One region of the Pelomonas dachongensis genome, then DNA from elsewhere that is predicted to be linked to it. Evidence: riboswitches for the same ligand, from Rfam matches in the RefSeq annotation. Region 1 holds a riboswitch; the other holds the start of a gene.
The links. Region 1 has a riboswitch for thiamine pyrophosphate ahead of ACG02S_RS16115 (TonB-dependent siderophore receptor). Riboswitches for the same ligand answer to the same signal wherever they lie in the genome.

Region 1 (4,929 bases):
AGGTGCATGGCGCTGGCGAACAGGCCACCGCCGCTCCACTTCAGGTCGGCGCTGGCCTCCACGCCTCGGTGGCGGGCGACACCATCCGCGCGGCGTTCGCAGCTGTCGTCGGCACTGCATTCGGCAAAGCCGGGCAACAAGACGTCGCGCCACAGCGGGCGGCGGATGTCGAAGACGGTCAGCGCGCCTTCGACGCGTTGCGTGCCGGTCTTCAGCCCAGCCTCGATCTGGCGGCTCTTCAAGGCGGGCAAGGCCTCGCCGGCGTTCCTGTAGCGCGCACGGTTGGGTGCAACCTCGCTCTCCACGCCCTGTCCCCAGCTCGCGTAGATCAGCCACTCGCTGGCGATGGCGTGGCTCAACGCGAGCCATGGTGTCGTGACGCTCTGCGCGTAGTCGGTCGGGCGCGAACCGTCGGTGCGCACGCTCTTGCGATCCAGCCGCGTGTGACGCAGACCCATCCAAAGGCTGGTGTCGCTGCCGAGCACCACGCGGTCGCGCAGATAGAGCTCGTTGCTGCGTTCGTCGCGGTGGGTGTTCTCGCCGGTCAGGGCAGGCTTGGGTGCGGTGACGACGCTGCCGTCGATGTGGCCGATACCGGTGAAGTTGTAGGCCTGCTGCTGGAAGCGGCTCTTGAACTGGCTGGTCAGGCCGCCGACCGTGAGTTCGTGACGCATGCCGGCGAGCTGCACGGGGCCGCTGGCCGAGATGTCCAGCGACGTGGTGTCGCGGTGCTCGTTCTCGCTGCGGAAGTCGTACAGGTCGAAGCGGCCGTCGGGGCCGAAGCGGTCGCAGTAGTAGACGCCGTCGAACGTGCTGTTCTCGTTGCAGTCCAGGCCGAAGGCGAACGCGTTGCGATCGTCGGTGCGCAGGCGTTGCGCGCCCAGCGCGGCCTGGGCGCGCCAGCCGCCAGCCAGCTTGTGCTGCACGCGCAACGAGGCATGCGTGTTGTCGAAGACGACGGGCAGCGTCCAGGGCTGGTTGTTGAGGTTCAGATTGGGGTCGATGCGGCTCGCATCGGGCAGTTGATTGCCCAGCAGGCTGAAGCCGTCCTGGCTGGGTTGGCTCTGGCGGTTCAACTCCACCTCGGCCTCCACGAGCGTGTCCACACGGGGGCGCCACTCGGCCGCCAGCGCCGCCGTGTGTGCGTTGCCTTTGGTGTTGCGCACCTGCGGGTCCAGCCGGGCCACTGCCAGGTTCACGCGCAGGCCGAACTCGCGGTTGGCGCCAAAGCGCTGGGAGTGGTCCAGGCTGGCCTCCAGCGTGCCACCTTCGATCGCGCCCAGCATCAGCGTCGTCGCGTCGTCGGCCAGCGGGCGCTTGACGACGAGGTTCACCAGGCCGGCAGGCGCGCTGGTGCCGGCCTGCAAGCCGGAGCTGCCCTTCAGCACCTCCACGGCCGCCTTGTTGGCCAGCGACAGCGCGGTCTCGCCGCTGATGGGCAGGCCGTCCCGGCGCAGGTTGAAGCGGTTGTCGAGGTCGAAGCCGCGCACCTTCAGCTGCGACCAGTAACCGGCGGCCTGGTAGGCGTCGGACACAGACGCGTCCAGCTTGGTCAGGCCGGACAACTGGCTGACGCCGAGGTCGGCCAGGCGTTCGGACGACAGGCTCAGCACCTGCATGGGCAGCCTGGCGGGCGGTTCGGTGAAGCCGGCAAGGCCGGGAGCGGCCTCGACGGCCTTGCCGGTCACGCTGACCTGGGGCAGGGACTGCGCATCCGCCAGGCCGGCGGCAAGCAGTGCCGCGGCGGCGGCAAGAACGGAAACGGAAAAGAAAGGCGTTGCCATCGAAGCTCGGAGCGATGGCAGGTCGGCAAACACTGAAGACGCCGGGCCCCGGGAGACGAAACGGAAAAACGGAGGCCTGCGGTTCGGCTGCTTCCCTGCGCGAGGATTACCTCAATCAGGTTCAAAGGGACTGTCTCAGTCGCGCCTGCCGTGGCTGGCGCAACACCCCTAGCGAAGACCGGCGGACATGCCGCCGGCGGAGCGCATTCTATGGGCGCGGCTGTCGGCAGGCTTTGCTGGGAACGGTTTTTGCTGCGTCGCAGCAACGATTCCCACAGGAGCACCCCATGTCCGACCTCACCTTTGATTCCAGCACCTCACAAGCGTCGCGCATCGGCCTGGCCGAGGAGCATGAAGTGCACGGCTGGTGTCAGGCCCTCGGTGTGACCGAGGCCGAGCTGCGCGTGGCCGTGGCTGCCGTGGGTGATGATGCCGACGAAGTCCGCGGCCATCTGGGTCGGGGCGGCTGACCGTCCCAGCGGTTGGCCGTTCGGACGGCTGACCCGCCGCCCCGACGTGCGGCAAGTTCTGCGCGCAACCGGTCATCCGGGGGCTTCGCAGCGAGGCGTGATCGTCAACGCGCCTGACGCAAACAAGCCGCCCGGGGGCGGCTTTGCACGCCAGCGGCGGCCACTCAGTCGAACACCGGCGACTCCACGCCGAGCACCTTGTGCAGCTTGGGGCTGGTCGTCGTGTACTGCAGGTGCACGCGCTTGTCCGGGTACACGTAGGGTGCTGCGCCGAACGCGGCCAGTGCGGCTTCGTGGAAGCCGCTGAGGATGAGCTTCTTCTTCCCCGGGTAGGTGTTCACGTCGCCGACGGCAAAGATGCCCGGCACGCTGGTCTCGAACTTCTCGGTGTCGACGACGACCTGCTTGCGCTCCAGCGCCAGACCCCAGTCGGCGATGGGGCCGAGCTTGGGGCTGAGGCCGAAGAAGGTCAGCACCTGGTCGCAGGGCACGACGCGGGTGACGCCGTCGTTGCCGGCGACCTTCAGGCCGGTCAGCCGGCCCTCGTGTTCGGCAATGCCCACGGCCTGGCCGATGATGAGCTGCATCTCCTGCGCGTCGCACAGCTCGCGCATCTTCGCAACGCTGGCGGGCGCGGCGCGGAAGTCGTCACGCCGGTGCATCAGCATGACGCTCTGGGCCTTGTGAGGATTGCCGTCAGCGTACGCGGCGCAGAAGTTCAAAGCCCAGTCCAGCGCCGAGTCGCCGCCGCCGATGATGAGGAGGTTCTTGCCGGCGAAATCGGCCGGCGTCTTCACGCGGTAGTGGACCTGCGTGCCCTCGAACGGCTCCACGCCCTCAACCTTCAGCGTGCGCGGCTGGAAGCTGCCCACGCCGCCGGCGACGAAGACGGTCTTGGTGAGGAAGCGAGTGCCCTTGCTCGTCTCGACGCGGAAGCGGCCGTCCTGTTGCTTGTCGACCACCGTGACCTCCTGGCCCAGGTGGAAGGTCGCACTGAAAGGCTCGATCTGCCTGAGCAGGTTGTCGGTCAGCTCCTTGCCGGTGCACACGGGCACGGCTGGGATGTCGTAGATGGGCTTGTCGGGGTACAGCTCGATGCACTGGCCGCCGGGGTAGGCCAGGCTGTCGACGACGTGGGCCTTGATCTCCAGCAGGCCCAGCTCGAAGACCTGGAACAGGCCGACTGGCCCGGCGCCGACGATGACGGCGTCGGTCTCGATCAGTTCGGGGGGCGACGCTGGGGCCTGCATGGGCAGCGAGTTCAGCGGATCAGCTCGGGCAGCTTGCCCGTCTTGTCCTTCCAGTCGTCGGCATCGGGCAGCGCCGGCTTGCGCTTGGTGATGCTGGGCCAGCCCTTGGCCAGATCGGCGTTGATCTTGATCATGTGGATCTGATCGCCCGGCACATCCTCCTCCGGCATGATCGCGTTGACCGGGCACTCGGGAATGCACACGGCGCAGTCGATGCACTCGTCGGGGTCGATGGTCAGGAAGTTGGGGCCTTCGCGGAAGCAGTCCACCGGGCAGACGTCGACGCAGTCGGTGTATTTGCAGCGGATGCAGGCTTCGGTGACGACGTGGGTCATGAGCGGCTCTGGGAAGTAAGGGGCGCCTTCAGCGGCGGAATTTCGGGCGAAACAGCAATTTTATTGGAGGCGGGCAGTGCGCCCGTGCCAACGATGAGAACAGCCGGTCGGCCGCCGTGCAGCGGGGCGGCGTCGGCGAGGTCGGCGAGCCGGTGGTCGCTGGCCCGTGCGTCGGGGCAACCGGCGCGGCTGACGACCAGCGCGGGCGTGTCCGACGCCCAGCCGGCGGCCTGCAGCTTGGGGCCCAGCGTGTCGAGCTGGCGGCCGGCCATGTAGAAGACCTCGGTGTCGGCCGACAGCGCCGCACGCAGCTCGCCATCGGCCGTCATGGCCGTCGTCAGGCTCACGTTGCGGCCGCGGCCGCGGCGGGTCAGCGGGCGTTGCGTCAGCGCGGCGGCGGCGGACGCCGCCGTGACGCCGGGGACGACTTCGCTGTCGATGCCGGCAGCAGCCAGCGCCTGCAGTTCTTCTTCCAGGCGGCCGAAGATGCTGGCGTCGCCACCCTTCAGCCGCACGACGACGGCGTGGTCCCGCGCGGCCTGGACGAGCAGCGAGTTGATCTCCGCCTGCTTGGCCGAGTGCTCGAAGCCGCGTTTGCCGACGTAGGTCCAGCGCGCGTTCGGTGCCAGGTCTTGCAGCGCCGGATCGGCGAGGGCGTCGGCCAGCACGATGTCGGCCGTCGCCAGCGCGCGCGCGCCGCGCACCGTGATGAGGTCCGCCGCGCCGGGGCCGGCGCTGACGAAGATCACACGGCCAGCGGGCATTACCAGGCCTCTTCTGCCGCAGCCGCCGGCGGCGCGTCCACCAGCAACGCGCCGCTGGTGCGGTGGCTGGCCGGGTCGACGACGATCAGCGCGCCGCCGACGCGGTTGTCCACGAAAGGCTCGACAGGGAGCTCGTGCTGCACTTCCATCTGCACGCGGCCGATGGTGTTGACGGGCAGTTCGTGCGCGTCCTGTGGTTGCAGCGTGTTGATGTCCAGCACCGAGTCGATGGCCGAGATGCGCGCCTGCACCCAGCGGTTGCCGTGGCGCACCCAGTACTTGCGGCCGGGCTTGGCGGCTTCGGTGTCCAGCCAGGCCAGCGTGGC
Region 2 (4,929 bases), on a different contig from region 1:
TAGTCGCGCACGTCCTGCGTGATCTTCATCGAGCAGAACTTCGGGCCGCACATGGAACAGAAGTGCGCCTCCTTGGACGAATCCTTGGGCAGCGTCTCGTCGTGATACTCGCGCGCCGTGTTGGGGTCCAGGCCGAGAGCGAACTGGTCGTTCCAGCGGAACTCGAAGCGAGCCTTGCTCATCGCATCGTCGCGTGCGCGGGCGCCGGGGTGGCCCTTGGCGATGTCCGCAGCGTGGGCCGCGATCTTGTAGGCGATGAGCCCCTGCTTCACGTCGTCGCGGTCGGGCAGGCCCAGGTGCTCCTTCGGCGTCACGTAGCACAGCATGGCCGTGCCCATCCAGCCGATCATGGCCGCGCCGATGGCGCTGGCGATGTGGTCATAGCCCGGCGCGATGTCGATGGTCAGCGGACCCAGCGTGTAGAACGGCGCCTCGTGGCAGTGCTTCAACTGCTCGTCCATGTTGGCCTGGATCAGGTGCATGGGCACATGGCCGGGGCCTTCGATCATGGTCTGCACGTCGTGTTTCCACGCGACCTGCGTCAGTTCGCCCAGCGTCTTCAGCTCGGCGAACTGGGCCTCGTCGTTGGCGTCGGCGCCGCTGCCGGGGCGCAGGCCGTCGCCCAGCGAGAAGGTCACGTCATAGGCCTTCATGATGTCGCAGATCTCTTCGAAGTGCGTGTACAGGAAGTTCTCGCGGTGATGCGTGATGCACCATTTGGCGAGGATGGAGCCGCCGCGCGACACGATGCCGGTGCGGCGTTTGGTCGTCAGGTGGATGAACGGCAGGCGCAGACCGGCGTGGATGGTGAAGTAGTCGACGCCCTGTTCCGCCTGCTCGATCAGCGTGTCGCGAAAGATGGCCCAGGTCAGGTCTTCGGCCACGCCGCCGACCTTCTCGAGTGCCTGGTAGATGGGCACGGTGCCGATGGGCACCGGCGAGTTGCGAACGATCCAGTCGCGCGTCGTGTGGATGTTGCGGCCGGTGGAGAGGTCCATCACCGTGTCCGCGCCCCAGCGGATGCTCCACACCAGCTTCTCGACCTCTTCCTCGATGCTGGACGTGACGGCCGAGTTGCCGATGTTGGCGTTGACCTTGACGAGGAAGTTGCGGCCGATGATGGTCGGCTCCAGCTCCGTGTGGTTGATGTTGGCGGGGATGACGGCGCGGCCGCGCGCGACCTCGTCGCGTACGAACTCGGGCGTGATGACATCGGGAATGCGCGCGCCCATCGGGGTGCCGCGCAGGCGCTGCTCGCGCTCGGCGTCGCCCAGGTAGTCGCGCATCCATTCGCGCTTACCGTTCTCGCGCAGGGCCACGAACTCCATCTCCGGCGTGACGATGCCGCGGCGGGCGTAGTGCATCTGCGAGACGTTGTTGCCCGCCTGCGCGCGGCGCGGCGGGCGCTGCAGCGCGGCAGCCTCGGCGCGCAGTTGGGCGATGCGCTCGTTGTCTTCGTGCTTGCCGCCATCGTCCAGCGCAACGCGCGTGCGGCCGGTGTAAGCCTCGGTGTCGGCGCGTTCCGCGATCCAGCTGTTGCGCGGCGCGGGAAGACCCTGGCGCACATCGATGGCGACGCGGGGATCGGTATACGGGCCGGACGTGTCGTGGATGACCACCGTCTCGCCGTTGGTCAGCGCGATCTCGCGCATCGGCACGCGCACATCGGGCCGGCTGCCGGTGACGTAGGCCTTGATGGACGCGGGAAAGGGCTCGCGCGTCAGCGACAGGCGCTCGGCAAGCGAAGGGAGGTTCTCGGGGGCGTTCATGCGGCGGTCTCCTGGAGCGGTGGGTCGAGTGCTCCAAGGCCGCCTGTCGGTGCGCCATACGGTCCACCGCAGGGGTGGTCGTCGACACGCCGCGAGGCATGCGCTCTCCTTACGCCGGTACTAGCCGGTTCAAGTTCACGGGTTCGGTCATCGGTGACCGTCTCAGCGTCAAGGTCTGCCGCGAGGCAAACCCCGGCACCCCGGAGCGGGCGCGATTGTGCTTGTCATTGCGCAAGCTTGGCAAGCCCGCCCGAACTGCGCAGAGGATTGTTGGCACAGTGCGCGCAAGACAGGCGTGCACTATGCGCGGCAGAACACTGGACGGGAGAACGACATGAGCTCCACTTTCTTCGGCTGGGACGCACCGCAGCCGCAACCGATCGAGCGAAGCCCAGTACACGGAAATCGTGCTGGTGCTTGAGGCAGTCGTCTCCTTCGTCCTGATCGGAACCGGCGTGACCTCCCTCGCTCGCAGATAGGTTGCCGCCGGGGAATCCACGACGCGCTGGCTCAGGACTCCGTTGTGTGGTCGGCGTAGTGTTCAATGCCTGGGCGTGCTCACACGCTGACCGATACAGTCAAACGGGCAACCTCAAAGAAGAGATTCATCGTGCTTCCCCATGCATTCAAACCCGACGCTGCGCATGTCATCACCGACGAGGCCGCCCTTCAAAGCTTGTTCGAGCCGACCCATGCGCTGGCGATCCAGAAATGCCAGAACCGCCTGGGCAGACACGCGCAGGAATTCATCCGCCGCTCCCCGTTCCTGTGCATCGGTACGCAGGATCGTGACGGCAACGCGGACGTCAGCCCGCGGGGCGATCCCGCTGGCTTCGTCAGCATCCTGGACGAGCAGACGTTGGCCATCCCCGACCGGCCGGGCAACAACCGACTCGACAGCCTGCGCAACATCCTGGCCAACCCGCACGTGGGGCTGCTGTTCATGGTGCCCGGCTTCGACGAGACCTTGCGCGTCAACGGACAGGCAACGCTGGTGACCGACCCCGCGCTGCTGAACACCATGCGCGTCAACGACCGCACGCCCACCGTCGCCCTCGTGGTGACCGTGCGCGAGGTGTTCCTGCATTGCGCCAAGGCGTTCCGGCGTTCGCACCTGTGGGATCCCGCGCACCGCCACCCGAGAAGCGAGATGCCATCGCTGGTCAAGATGATCCTGGAAGACACGACTGGCGCCCCATCGGACGACGATATGCGCAAGCTGGACGACGCGCTGGAGGACGCTTACGCGAAGTCGATGTACTGACGCCCGGCGCACTGCGAACAAAAAGGGCCGACCACTCTCGCGGTCGGCCCAAGCGCAGGAGTGCGCTCGAGGGAGATCAGTTCATTCCTTGTCCGCCGGCATCGCACCCGGCATGCCGTGCAACGGCAGCGTGGTCGCGCCGCCCTGCTCCACGGCCTTGGCCGCAGGCTTCTTGTCCCGCACCAGATAGCTGTAAAGCACCGGCACGACGATCAGCGTCAGCAGCGTCGACGTGATGACGCCGCCGATGATGGCCCGGCCCATCGGCGCCTGGATCTCGCCGCCGTCGTTCAGCGCGATGGCCATGGGCAACATGCCGAACACCATGGCCGCGGTCGTCATGATGATGGGGCGCATGCGAATCAGCCCGGCCTCGCGCAGCGCCTCGGCCACCGTCGCACCGGCCTTGCGGGCGTGGTTGGCGAAGTCCACCAGCAGGATGGCGTTCTTGGTCACCAGGCCCATCAGCATCACCAAGCCGATCATCGAGAACACGTTCAGCGTGGAGCGCCACAGCAGGAGCGCCAGCATCACGCCGATGAGGGCGAGCGGCAGCGACGCCATGATCGCGATGGGCTGCAGGAAGCTGCCGAACTGGCTGGCCAGCACGATGTAGATGAAGATGGCCGCCAGCGCCATGGCCGCGAGCAAGCCATTGAAGGCCTCGGCTTGCTGCTTGCCGGCGCCGTCCACCTTGAAGCTGGTGCCCGGCGGCAGCTGCGTCTTCTTGATGAGCGCCTGCACGTCAGCGTTCACGTCGCCGCTGGGGCGGCCCTGCACGCCGGCGAACACGGCCTCGCGGCGCTGCAGGTTCTCGCGGCGGATGACCTCGGGGTTGAACACCGGCTCTATGGTGGCAACCTGGTCCAGCGTGATGGGTGCGCCCGACGGCGAGAACGCGACCGGCAGCTTGCTCATCTGCTCTATGCGCTCGCGCTGTTCACGCGGCAGGCGCAGCAACACCTCGACCTGGTTGCCGTCGGGCGTGGTCCAGTAGGTCGCGATCTCGCCGTTGACGTAGGCGCGCAGGCTGGAGGCGATCTGCGGCGCGGTCAGCCCCAGCTCGCGGATGGCCGAATCCTTCAGCCGCACGGCGAAGGCCGGCAGGCCGGGCTTGACGGTCGTGTCCACGTCCACCGCGCCGCGGATCTTCTTGATGTTCTCGACCAGGTCATTGGCAGCCTGCGTCAGCACCTCGGGGTCGCTTCCCAGCAGCGTGATCCAGATCGGGCGGTCGAAGCCGACGCTGACTTCCACGCCGGGGATCTTGGCGATGTCGGCACGGATCGCGTCCTCGATCTCCTTCTGCGTGCGCTGGCGGTCCTTGCGGTCACTCAGCGTGATGTTCAGCGACGCCTGGTTGCGGCCGGTGGCCATGCCTTCGCCGGTGCTGCCGACAACGGACGAGACCGTCTTGATTTCCGGGTAGCGCTTCAGGATCTCCTCGATCTGCTCGACCTTGGCGCTGCCGCGTTCGATGCTGCTGGCCACCGGCATTCGCAGGTTGACCTGCGTGAAGCCGTTGTCGGTCTGCGGCACAAACTCGCTGCCCACCAGCGGCGCCAGCATCAGCGCGGCGACGAAGCTAGCGAACGCGCCCCACATGACCAGGCCACGCGGCGTCAGCGTCGCGAAGCGCAGCCGGCGCTTCGCGGCCTTGTCTCGCTGGCCATCGGAGCTGAACGGACGGCCGTAGGCAGGCACCGGCGGCACGAACACGCGGTAGCGTCGGCCGGAAAACGCCCAGTCGATGGTGCGTGCATAGAGGTCGTGCAGGCGGTCCATGGCCCAGTCGGTCGCCCGGATCAGGTGGCCGATGACGGGCCAGTGCTTGATGCGCGTGCTCGGCGGGTCGTGCCAGATGGAGGACAGCATCGGGTCCAGCGTGAAGCTGAC

Region 2: another riboswitch for thiamine pyrophosphate. It lies ahead of thiC (phosphomethylpyrimidine synthase ThiC); the one in region 1 lies ahead of ACG02S_RS16115 (TonB-dependent siderophore receptor).

Annotation. Positions count from the first base shown of each region.
Region 1 covers NZ_JBIGHY010000005.1:400,495-405,423, reverse strand. Annotated here, with positions in the region: gene ACG02S_RS16115 (TonB-dependent siderophore receptor) at 1-1,784, opposite strand, end outside; TPP riboswitch at 1,860-1,964, opposite strand; gene ACG02S_RS16110 (DUF3606 domain-containing protein) at 2,072-2,254, shown strand; gene ACG02S_RS16105 (NAD(P)/FAD-dependent oxidoreductase) at 2,419-3,504, opposite strand; gene fdxA (ferredoxin FdxA) at 3,516-3,839, opposite strand; gene cobA (uroporphyrinogen-III C-methyltransferase) at 3,836-4,603, opposite strand; gene ACG02S_RS16090 (sulfate adenylyltransferase subunit 1) at 4,603-4,929, opposite strand, start outside.
Region 2 covers NZ_JBIGHY010000002.1:222,609-227,537, forward strand. Annotated here, with positions in the region: gene thiC (phosphomethylpyrimidine synthase ThiC) at 1-1,769, opposite strand, end outside; TPP riboswitch at 1,859-1,982, opposite strand; gene ACG02S_RS05745 (pyridoxamine 5'-phosphate oxidase family protein) at 2,380-3,033, shown strand; gene ACG02S_RS05750 (efflux RND transporter permease subunit) at 3,115-4,929, opposite strand, start outside.